Regions from separate parts of the Staphylococcus simulans genome, predicted to be linked through region 3. Evidence: riboswitches for the same ligand, from Rfam matches in the RefSeq annotation. Region 3 holds a riboswitch; each other region holds the start of a gene.

Region 1 (3,284 bases), 1.2 Mb from region 3:
TCAGCCAGTAGAATTAGCAGGCACTTATGTCTTACTTGCTTCAGACGAATCAAGTTATACAACAGGACAAGTGTATGGCGTAACAGGCGGTAAACAAATTAACTAAGCTATGATTAAGACAGCGTTCCAACAATGAATGGAACGCTGTTTTTATACATACAAACACATTATTCGCAAAGTAAGGTTTAGTTTATTATGCTATAGGTATAATTAGTATAGTAACTAAGGAGGCAGAATGATGAAACATTTTAACCCTAAAGATTTAACGCAAAGAGAAAATTATAAATTATTAAGCGGCAGCGTCTTACCAAGACCGATTGCTTTTGTGACTTCTCAAGATAAAGAAGGTCATTTAAATGCGGCACCATTCAGTTTCTTTAATGTGGTCAGCAGTCATCCGCCGATGATTATGATTTCAACTGGACGCACAGAAGGTGTCCGTAAAGATACAGCACAAAACATTATTGATACTGGAGAATTTGTGGTACACATTTCTGAATTGTCTATGATTGAAGGTATTAATAATACTGCTGCACCGATTGAACGTGAAGCAAATGAGTTAGAACGTACAGATTTTAAAACAATTCCTTCAGATGTCGTTAATGTACCAGCAGTCGAAGGGGCGCGAATCCGATTTGAGTGTAAACTGGATCGTGTGATTGAACTCGGTGATGACAAAGCGGGCAGCGATTTAATCTTAGGTGAAGTTGTACGTTATCACATCGCTGATGATGTTTATATCGAACCGCATAAAATTGATGTGCAAGCGTTACATCCTGTTGGTCGTTTAGCGGGTAATGATTATGTAAAATTAGGTCAAGAATTTGTATTAGAAAGACCAACAGAATAATTGCTTAATGAAAAGTTCATACTTTGATGATTGACTAACTATTACAATCATGATAGGTTTAAAAAGATTCAAAAAATAAAAATAAATATAGCTTATCAAGAGAGGTGGAGTGATGGGCACTTTGAAACCTCGGCAACATGGTTCGCTGATAGCGACGCGTGTGCCAATTCCCATAGCAACTATTTGCTAAGAGATAAGAAACATAATGTATCCTTTTTTCTTAGCTGAAAAAAGGATTTTTTAATATCATGAGTGAGGTGTTTGAATCATGTCTGAACAGAAACAAAAGGGCAATGCAGTCGCACTGATTCCTTTAATTCTATTTGTCGGTTTATTTTTAGGAGTTGGGATTATTACTGGCGACTTTACGAAGATGCCGTTAAATATTGCGATTACGATTGCGGTTATTGTCGCATTAATAATGAATCGCAAAGAAAAATTCACAGAGAAAGTTGAAGTCTTCACCAAAGGTGCAGGCCATTCTAATATTATTTTGATGGTCTTGATTTTCGTATTAGCCGGCGCATTTTCAAAAGTGACTGAAGATATGGGCGGCGTGAAATCTACCGTTAATTTAGGATTAAGTTTAATTCCAGGCAACTTATTGATTATCGGTTTGTTTATTATTTGTATGTTCGTTTCTATTTCTATGGGGACATCAGTTGGTACAGTCGCAGCCATTGCACCAGTCGGCTTTGGGATTAGTGAGGCGACTGATATTTCAGCAGCACTAGCCATGGCAACAGTCGTCGGCGGTGCGATGTTCGGAGATAACTTATCTATGATTTCAGATACGACAATTTCTGCAGTACGTACACAACATACAAAAATGAGTGATAAGTTCAAAGTAAACTTTAAAATTGTATTGCCAGGTGCCATTTTAACGATGGTTATTTTAGGTATTTTGACACATAGCGCAACAATCAGCAGTACAAAAGATTACAGCTTTGAATTTATTAAAGTGATTCCATATTTATTAGTTTTAATCTTAGCTTTGATCGGTGTGAATGTGATTATTGTTTTGATAGGTGGAACAGTACTCTCAGGCATTATCGGTTTAATCGACGGATCATTTAACTGGATCGGATTCTTGAAAGCCGCTTCAGAAGGTATGATCGGCATGGAAGATATTGCGATTATCGCATTAATGATCGGTGGTTTAATCGGCATCATTCAACATAATGGCGGTATTACATGGCTACTTAATTTTGTTCGCAGCAAGGTCAAATCAAGACGCGGTGCAGAGTTCGGTATCGCAAGTTTAGTCAGTGCCGCAGATATTTCAACTGCGAATAATACGATTTCTATTTTAATGGCAGGTCCCCTAGCTAAAAATATCGCAGATGAATATGATATCGACCCAAGAAAATCAGCAAGTATTTTAGATATTTTCGGCAGCTGTTTCCAAGGCCTTTTACCTTATAGTCCGCAAGTCATTGCGGCTGCAGGCGTCGCAGGTATTTCGCCATTTATGCTAGTGCCTTATTCGATTTATCCGATTATTTTAGGAATCAGCGGATTAGCCGCAATCATCTTTAATTTTCCAAAACTGAATAAACGTAAACAAAAAGCGTAAATAATTTTTACTTTCTCACTTGAAAAATGTTAAAGTAATCTTGTTGTGAAATAACCACAGAGGCATAGTGACAAATGCTTTGCTAGTAGGATTACTTTGGCTTATGCTTCTAAATGCGTTAGAATAATAAAGAGTGCGAAAGTAGGTGACGACAGAGTGGCAAGATATAATATTGAAAATGACGTCGTAGTCATATCATTGGAACGTTTTATGCGCATCCCGCCCGAATTGATTTATCAAGCTTGGACAGATGCGGATATCATGAGACGTTGGTTCATGACTTCTAACCGTTCAAATCAATCGATTGACTTGATTCCAGAAGAAGGCAGACGTTATGAAATTGTTGATGAACGTAACGGTAAAAAGAACAGAGTAACAGGGGTCTTCCAAGAACTAGAAGCACCTAACCGAATTGTGATGACAATCGGTATGCCTGAACTGAGCGACAAAGAAGATACGATTGAAGTAGAAATTTTTGAACGTGAACCAGGTTCAGACATGACACAAATGAACTTCCGTTATACTGCTGTTGTTCCGAAAGAAAGACGTTGGACAACTTTGGAATACAAACAGCAGAAGAAAGAATATCATGATGCGACGGCACACGGCTTTGAAAATATGTTCATTAAGCTTCAAGACATTTTAAGAGAAATGCAAGAAGACAAAGAAGAATTTTAATCAAAACAAGCGACACACAATGCTAGAAAGCAGCGTATGTCGCTTGTTTTATTTTATATATTCAATTTTCAACAATTAGACAGTCTCTTGACCACGTTTATTCCAAGTCAGAATAAAGCTTAACATAGCTAGAATACTAATCACTGTTAATAAGATGAAACCTGCATCCCAACCAAATTG
Region 2 (3,284 bases), 470 kb from region 3:
GTGTTAGAGCACAACCGACTATCTCATAAGCCTAGGTAGAATATGGCTTAGACCATACGCCTAACATTTTTACACTCAGCTACTTTCCAGAGTTCCTGAGTGTTTTTATTACAGTAATATCATAATACCTTTTGAAACTTCTTACAATCAATAATATACGTATAAACGTCTCTATAACAACGTTGTGAGGGATTTTATTCACTACTTAAATAAAAGATGATTCTTTGTACATCGCACTAAGTGATTTCAACCGCTTCGCTGCTTCATCTAATTGCTCATCCTCTAACGCAAGAGACACCCTTACATAATGACGTCCATTTTCACCAAATGGAATACCTGGCGCCACTAAAATAGATTGATCTTGAAGTAAGAATTCCACAAATTGTTCTCCGTCATATCCTTTTGGTGCTTTCAACCATAAGAAGATGCCACCTGTCATCGGTTCATAAGGGATGTTTCCTTCATCTAAAATCGAAGTGAAACGATCGCGACGTGCTTTAAAGACTTCACTTTGTTTATCTAAGAAATAATCATAGTTGTTAAGCGCAAATGTCGCCGCATCTTGAAGCGCACCAAACATACCCGCATGGTGATGTGTATGATATTTCTTCAAAGCTTGAATCACATCTTTGTTGCCGACTGCGAAACCGACACGATAGCCAGACATATTATAGCCTTTAGAAAGTGAATACACCTCGATTGCGACTTCTTTGCCTCCAGCTGTCTGTAGGATACTCGGATTTTTATGGTCAAAACCGAACGCTGCATAGGCAAAATCATGTACAATTTTCGTTTGTGTACCTCTGAACTTTTGAACTACATCATCAAAGACATCTTGTGTAACAGTTGATCCAGTCGGGTTATTAGGATACGTTAAATAAATCAATTTAGTCTGACTTAAGACTTCCCCTGGCACTTTATCAAAGTCAGGTTGATAATATGGTGGTTCTAACTCTAACGCATAAGGTTTCGCATCTGCGAACAACACCCCTGCTAGGTAATCTGTATAACCTGGATCTGGCAATAAAACGTAATCTTCAGGGTTAACAATACAATTCGGCAAACCTACTAATCCATTCTTTGTGCCATATAAAATACAGACTTCATCATCTTTATCCAATTCAACATTATATTGTCGTTTATAGAAATCAACAATCGCTTGCTTAAAGCTTTCTTTTCCATGAAACGCACCGTACTTTTGGTTTTCAGGCACACGTAATGCGTTCGCAAATTCATCGACAATGCCTTTAGGTGTTTCCCCATCTGGGATGCCTACTGCCATATTGATGAGAGGAAGCGGACCATGTTCTATCTTTCTCCCCATTGTTTTTCCGAAATAACTATCTGGTATCTTCGCTAATCTTCTTGAAATCACCATTTAAGTTCCCCCTTTGTTTGATGCGCCTATTAAAAAAGCTATATATCACCTATAAGCGACATATAGCTTTCTATGTATATGGCACCTATCTTTCAAGTTATACTTGTTGGATGTAGCACAGTCAGATTCAATGCCTGGATCTTCTGTTGCTGAAGCGTCATCGGGCCAATTCCCTCTACTTCTCTAGATAAGTTTTAATGACTTCTATTGTACTAAAAATTCTGACATTTATCAATTTAAGTTAAAATGAAAAACTCTACAGCTCACTAAAAGCCGTAGAGTCAATATTCTTTATTCAGGTTGGCCTTTTGAATCAAATTTCTCCACTGAACCATCCGCATTCACAATGTATGATCCTGCTAAATCACCTGATTTATCCACAAATGAGAAGCCCCAGCTTCCATCACTCTTTTGTTCAGGTTCTTTATACGTATACGTGCTTGTATCTAGTTTGTGACCTTCATATGCTTCTACTTTATCAATCACATTCGCACGTGTGACTTTACCTTCAGAAGATGATGAATGACTTTCAGAGCTTGAATTACTGTTACTTTCTTGTGCTGCTGATTGTGCATCTTGATTTGTGATTCGGATTAAATTTGCCACTTGTTTAAAGTTCGGTTCATCTTTGTATTGTTTATATAGATCTTTAATATTATAAACTGCTCCCATGTTTGCTAATTGTTGATATGGATTGATACCTTGTGTTCCTGATACCAACACTTGTGTATCACTCACACCAATAACTGCCGCAAATGGACCTTTAGAGTTAGTTGTGCCATAAATTACCATATTTTGAGGTTTATTTGTTACGATTTCAGAACTACCTGTATAAAGTGTTAATTGCTGAATTTCTCGTTGTCGCGAACCGCCATTCGTATTTTGGACATAGCTGTGGTTTAATAATTCATTTGCTGTCACTGTAAATTCAGCTGTTTTAGGTGCATATAACGCTAAAGCGACCTTTTCTTGTGGTGTCAGTTGGCTGATAGCTTGTTCTGTCGTTTGTTTATGAGTATGTGATTTTTCATGTTTTAATGTTTGTTCATGTTGTGTGTTTTCTTTTTTCTCTGTTTTTTGATGGTTTGCTTTGTCTTTTTCTTCGTGTTTTTGCGTATCTTCTTGTTTTTCATTTGAGCCGCAACCTGCTAGTAAAATTGAAAGTGCTGCAGCGGTAGTCAATACATGTTTAAATTTCATAGATAGCTTGCTCCTCTTTGTATATTTGAATATATAATTTCATTATATAGAAGGTACGGGACACATATTGTCCTGAATTAAAAGAAAGTGATCGAGTTAAGTATGATTATTTATTACTCTTTCAAAAGACACTCTGACAATTTTAATTTAAAAGTTTAAATAAAGAGGATTTTTTACCATAAGTAGCCGACCCTACCAAATACAAAAGTTCTGCAGTATTATACTGCAGAACCAAGTACTACTCTGGTGGCGTACCAAAGTTATCTAGTTTTTCTACTTTTCCATCTTTATCAACTGAATAATTATACTGTGTATGTGTTTCTAAATTTCTAAAATTAACAGTCCATGTATGATCCAATGTGTAATCATCAACGAAATGTCTTTTAGGAGGCCCATTAAATTCATATTTTCGTGGATCTAGTTTATGTCCTATATATTCTTCTACCTTGTGTATTGCAACTTGACTATTCATGTTACCATCTGGTGTATATACATCACCAGGACTTAACTTTCTTCTTTGTTTATTATTTGAAGTAGCATTATCTGTTTCTTTAGAAGAAGATGCATTATCACTCTCTGGATTCCTCACTGATTCGCTTACTTTAACCAAACTTACGACCTTTTTAAAGTTTGGATTATGACCATATTGTTTGTATAAATCTTCTAAGTTATAGATATGAGTCCCTCGATCTTTTAAAATTTCATC
Region 3 (3,284 bases):
TTTATCAATTTCTTTAAATGCGATTTCCACTAAACGTGCATAGAATGGAGCCGCACCAATAACTAATGCTGGAAGTGCTCCTGTCGGACCACTGATTGTGCCAAGTAATAAACTTGTGAACGGAATCAACAGCAAGATTAAAATGATGAAGGGAATTGCTCTGAATAAGTTCACAATAAATGACACGATTTGATAAAACACTTTTGCTGTCGGTGATTTACTCTTAGCTGTTAGGAATAATAGTACGCCTAGAATTAAACCGATCACGAACGCAAAAATTGTAGAAATGGCTGTCATATAGAGTGTTTCGTATGTAGCCAGCCAAACTTGGTCGCATTGAACATTCGGCATTGTGACCATTTCACGTAATATATCACTGAACGATTTATCCATTACGAACCACCTCCACACCTACATTACGATTCTCTAATTCGTTTTTAAAATCATCAAAAAATTCCGTTTTCAAGTCTGCAATATGTACAATTAGAAAACCGATTGGTCCGCTTTTCGAATGGCGGATATTCGCTTCTAGTATGTTCACATTCAGATTATATTTTTGAGTGATATATGACACAATCGGTTCTGTCGTCTCTTCACCTACGAAGTTCAAACGTACAATATAACCGTTTTTCGACTCTGGAATCAGTTCCTGAATTGATTCATCAAATTGGTCATTCAAGCCTTCTTTAACGAAACGTTTCGTCACTTGATGTTTAGGGTTTTCAAACACTTCTTTAACTTCACCGCGTTCGATGACCTTACCATTTTCCATTACTGCAACTTCGTCGCAGATTTGGCGAATCACATTCATTTCATGTGTGATAATCACGATTGTTAAATCTTCTTCTTTTCTGATTTTTAATAAGAGTTCTAAAATTTCATCTGTTGTTTGAGGATCTAAAGCACTTGTAGCTTCATCACAAAGTAATACTTTTGGATCGTTGGCTAAGGCACGTGCGATACCAACCCTTTGTTTTTGACCACCAGATAACTCTGACGGATATGCTTTTTCTCGTCCTTTGAGTCCTACAAGCTCAACTAATTCTTCCGCTCTTTTTTCAGCTGTCGCTTTATCCACGCCAGCAATTTCCAACGGAAACTTAATATTATCTAACACTGTTCTAGACCATAATAAGTTGAAGTGTTGGAATATCATACTTACCTTTTGACGCTTTTTCCTTAGTTGCGCTTTGCTGAGTTGTCCTAATTCATCTCCATCTATTATGACTTGACCTGATGTTGGTTCTTCTAAATAATTTAAAATTCTGACAAGTGTACTTTTACCGGCACCTGAAAAACCGATGACACCGTAAATGGTACCTTCCGACACATCTAAATCGACATGATCAACTGCCAGTACTTCTTGGTGTTTCGTCTTATATCTTTTGACGATTTGCTTCAGTTGAATCACTACATTCTCCCCTTTCCTTGCAATACCTACCTACAAATTAAAAAAGCTTTCCCTTATCGCTGCTATGAGCATTAAAGAGAAAGCAATTTGAAATTTCTTTCTCTCATCTTCAAAAGCAGTTCAACTTTTTGTGAATTGGCACCATTTCTTATAAATAAGACGGTTGCCGGGTTTCGTCGGGCACATCCCTCCACCTCTCTTGATAAGAGATAACTATTTAATTGATATTTATCCTACCACTTCACTCAGAAGTAGTCAACAACTATTTTAAATTTTCTAACAAATAAGGAACAGACTGAAATGCGTAAATACGGTCTATCTCCTTATCTTTCGACATCACTAACAAAACAGGAACAGATTGAATTTGATAAGCTTCACTGAAGTCAGGATGGAAATTCAAATCTGCTTTGACCAACGGAAGCTGTAAAATTTCATTAGCTATATCTAACATTCTCTCTGAAACTTTACATGTTCCACACATCGGTGTGTAACCGAAAATCAAGTGCTTGTCTTGATCAAAGTTTTGTTTGATATCTGTAATTTCTTGCTTAACGTTCATTTATAAACTAATCCTTTCACGGGTGCTTCACCTTTTACCATAAAGCCATGGTTTCTAAGCACTTTGGCAAGATAAGGGCGCGGACAACGTGCGACTTCAGAATAAGTTCTATCGACAAAGATATGTTCACTTTCTGATAGATAATGTTTAAACCATTGACGGATGCGACGGCCTTCTTTATCTGCATCCACTAATATATAGACAGGACGTTCATATAAGTGTTCTATCATATCGTCAAGTTTATCAATGCCCATTGTGCCGTGCGTACAAATAATTTGTACAGGCTCATCAATCACTTCTTGTACACGCTTTTTATCTGTTTTACCTTCAACAACGATTACTTTTTCTAACAATGCCATATTCACTACACTCCAATACTCTCGTGATATCATTGCTTCATTACTCGCAAACGTAAATGCTTAGGTTCTGCCAACTTATATAAAATTGTTGCGTAAGTTGATACTTTCATTGTAACGCAGGTGTTGTTTTAAAGACACGCAACTTGTTTAACAACTAAATAAACACGATAAATTATGTATTATTCAGCTGTAAAGGTTCAGCACTTTAGCGCTCTAGTTTGTTATAGCCTATTTCAAATAAAAAATAACCCCAAAATACAAAGTATCTTGGAGTTTGGTTTTTAAAGCCGATTATTCACCGATCATTTCTTTGTATTGATCAGCTGATAATAAATCATCTAATTGGCTTGTGTCATTTAATTTTACTTTAACCATCCATGCTTTTTCGTATGGTGATTCATTTACGAATTCTGGACTGTCTTCTAATTCTTCGTTGACTTCAACTACAGTTCCTGAAACTGGTGCGTATAATTCAGAAACAGTTTTAACTGATTCTACACTTCCGAAAGATTCGCCCTCTTCGATATCATCGTCAGTTTCTGGTAATTCAACGAATACGATGTCACCAAGTTCTCCTTGTGCGTATTCAGTGATACCGATAGTTACTGTATCGTCCTCAACTTTAACCCATTCATGTTCTTTTGAATATTTTAATTCCTCTGGCACTGCCACACGAATCCCCTCCTAATTAATAAATGAATACTCTTTTATGATGCCATATGAAACCTTTTCATTCAACTATTTATAGACATCTTGTAGTTTTTTAATTTTTTGTGTAAATAAAGCGCATAGCAATAAGATATTTACTACCTATAATGACTATAAATTAGTTTACCCAAGTATCTTTGTACTCTTTTTCGTTGAAACCAAGTGTGATTTTATTGCCTGAAACCGCAAGTGGTCTTTTAACAAGCATTCCGTCAGAAGCCAATAAATCTAGTTTTTCATCATCAGA

The links. A riboswitch is a leader RNA that binds a small molecule or an ion and turns the genes downstream of it on or off. The one in region 3 is predicted to bind S-adenosylmethionine.
Region 1: it holds a riboswitch for S-adenosylmethionine, as region 3 does, so the genes downstream of both, MUA87_RS03090 (Na+/H+ antiporter NhaC family protein) here and MUA87_RS10055 (methionine ABC transporter ATP-binding protein) in region 3, are expected to answer to the same signal.
Region 2: it holds a riboswitch for S-adenosylmethionine, as region 3 does, so the genes downstream of both, MUA87_RS12415 (aminotransferase class I/II-fold pyridoxal phosphate-dependent enzyme) here and MUA87_RS10055 (methionine ABC transporter ATP-binding protein) in region 3, are expected to answer to the same signal.

What each region holds. Positions count from the first base shown of each region.
Region 1 is NZ_CP095100.1:754,212-757,495, forward strand. It holds gene MUA87_RS03080 (SDR family oxidoreductase) at 1-106, shown strand, start outside; gene MUA87_RS03085 (flavin reductase family protein) at 239-850, shown strand; SAM riboswitch class I at 940-1,050, shown strand; gene MUA87_RS03090 (Na+/H+ antiporter NhaC family protein) at 1,119-2,426, shown strand; gene MUA87_RS03095 (SRPBCC family protein) at 2,583-3,104, shown strand; gene glpT (glycerol-3-phosphate transporter) at 3,180-3,284, opposite strand, start outside.
Region 2 is NZ_CP095100.1:2,616,134-2,619,417, forward strand. It holds gene MUA87_RS12415 (aminotransferase class I/II-fold pyridoxal phosphate-dependent enzyme) at 206-1,378, opposite strand; SAM riboswitch class I at 1,461-1,572, opposite strand; gene MUA87_RS12420 (hypothetical protein) at 1,670-2,578, opposite strand; gene MUA87_RS12425 (hypothetical protein) at 2,817-3,284, opposite strand, start outside.
Region 3 is NZ_CP095100.1:2,142,536-2,145,819, forward strand. It holds gene MUA87_RS10050 (methionine ABC transporter permease) at 1-393, opposite strand, end outside; gene MUA87_RS10055 (methionine ABC transporter ATP-binding protein) at 386-1,411, opposite strand; SAM riboswitch class I at 1,512-1,620, opposite strand; gene MUA87_RS10060 (thioredoxin family protein) at 1,674-1,970, opposite strand; gene MUA87_RS10065 (toprim domain-containing protein) at 1,967-2,329, opposite strand; gene gcvH (glycine cleavage system protein GcvH) at 2,621-3,001, opposite strand; gene MUA87_RS10075 (arsenate reductase family protein) at 3,156-3,284, opposite strand, start outside.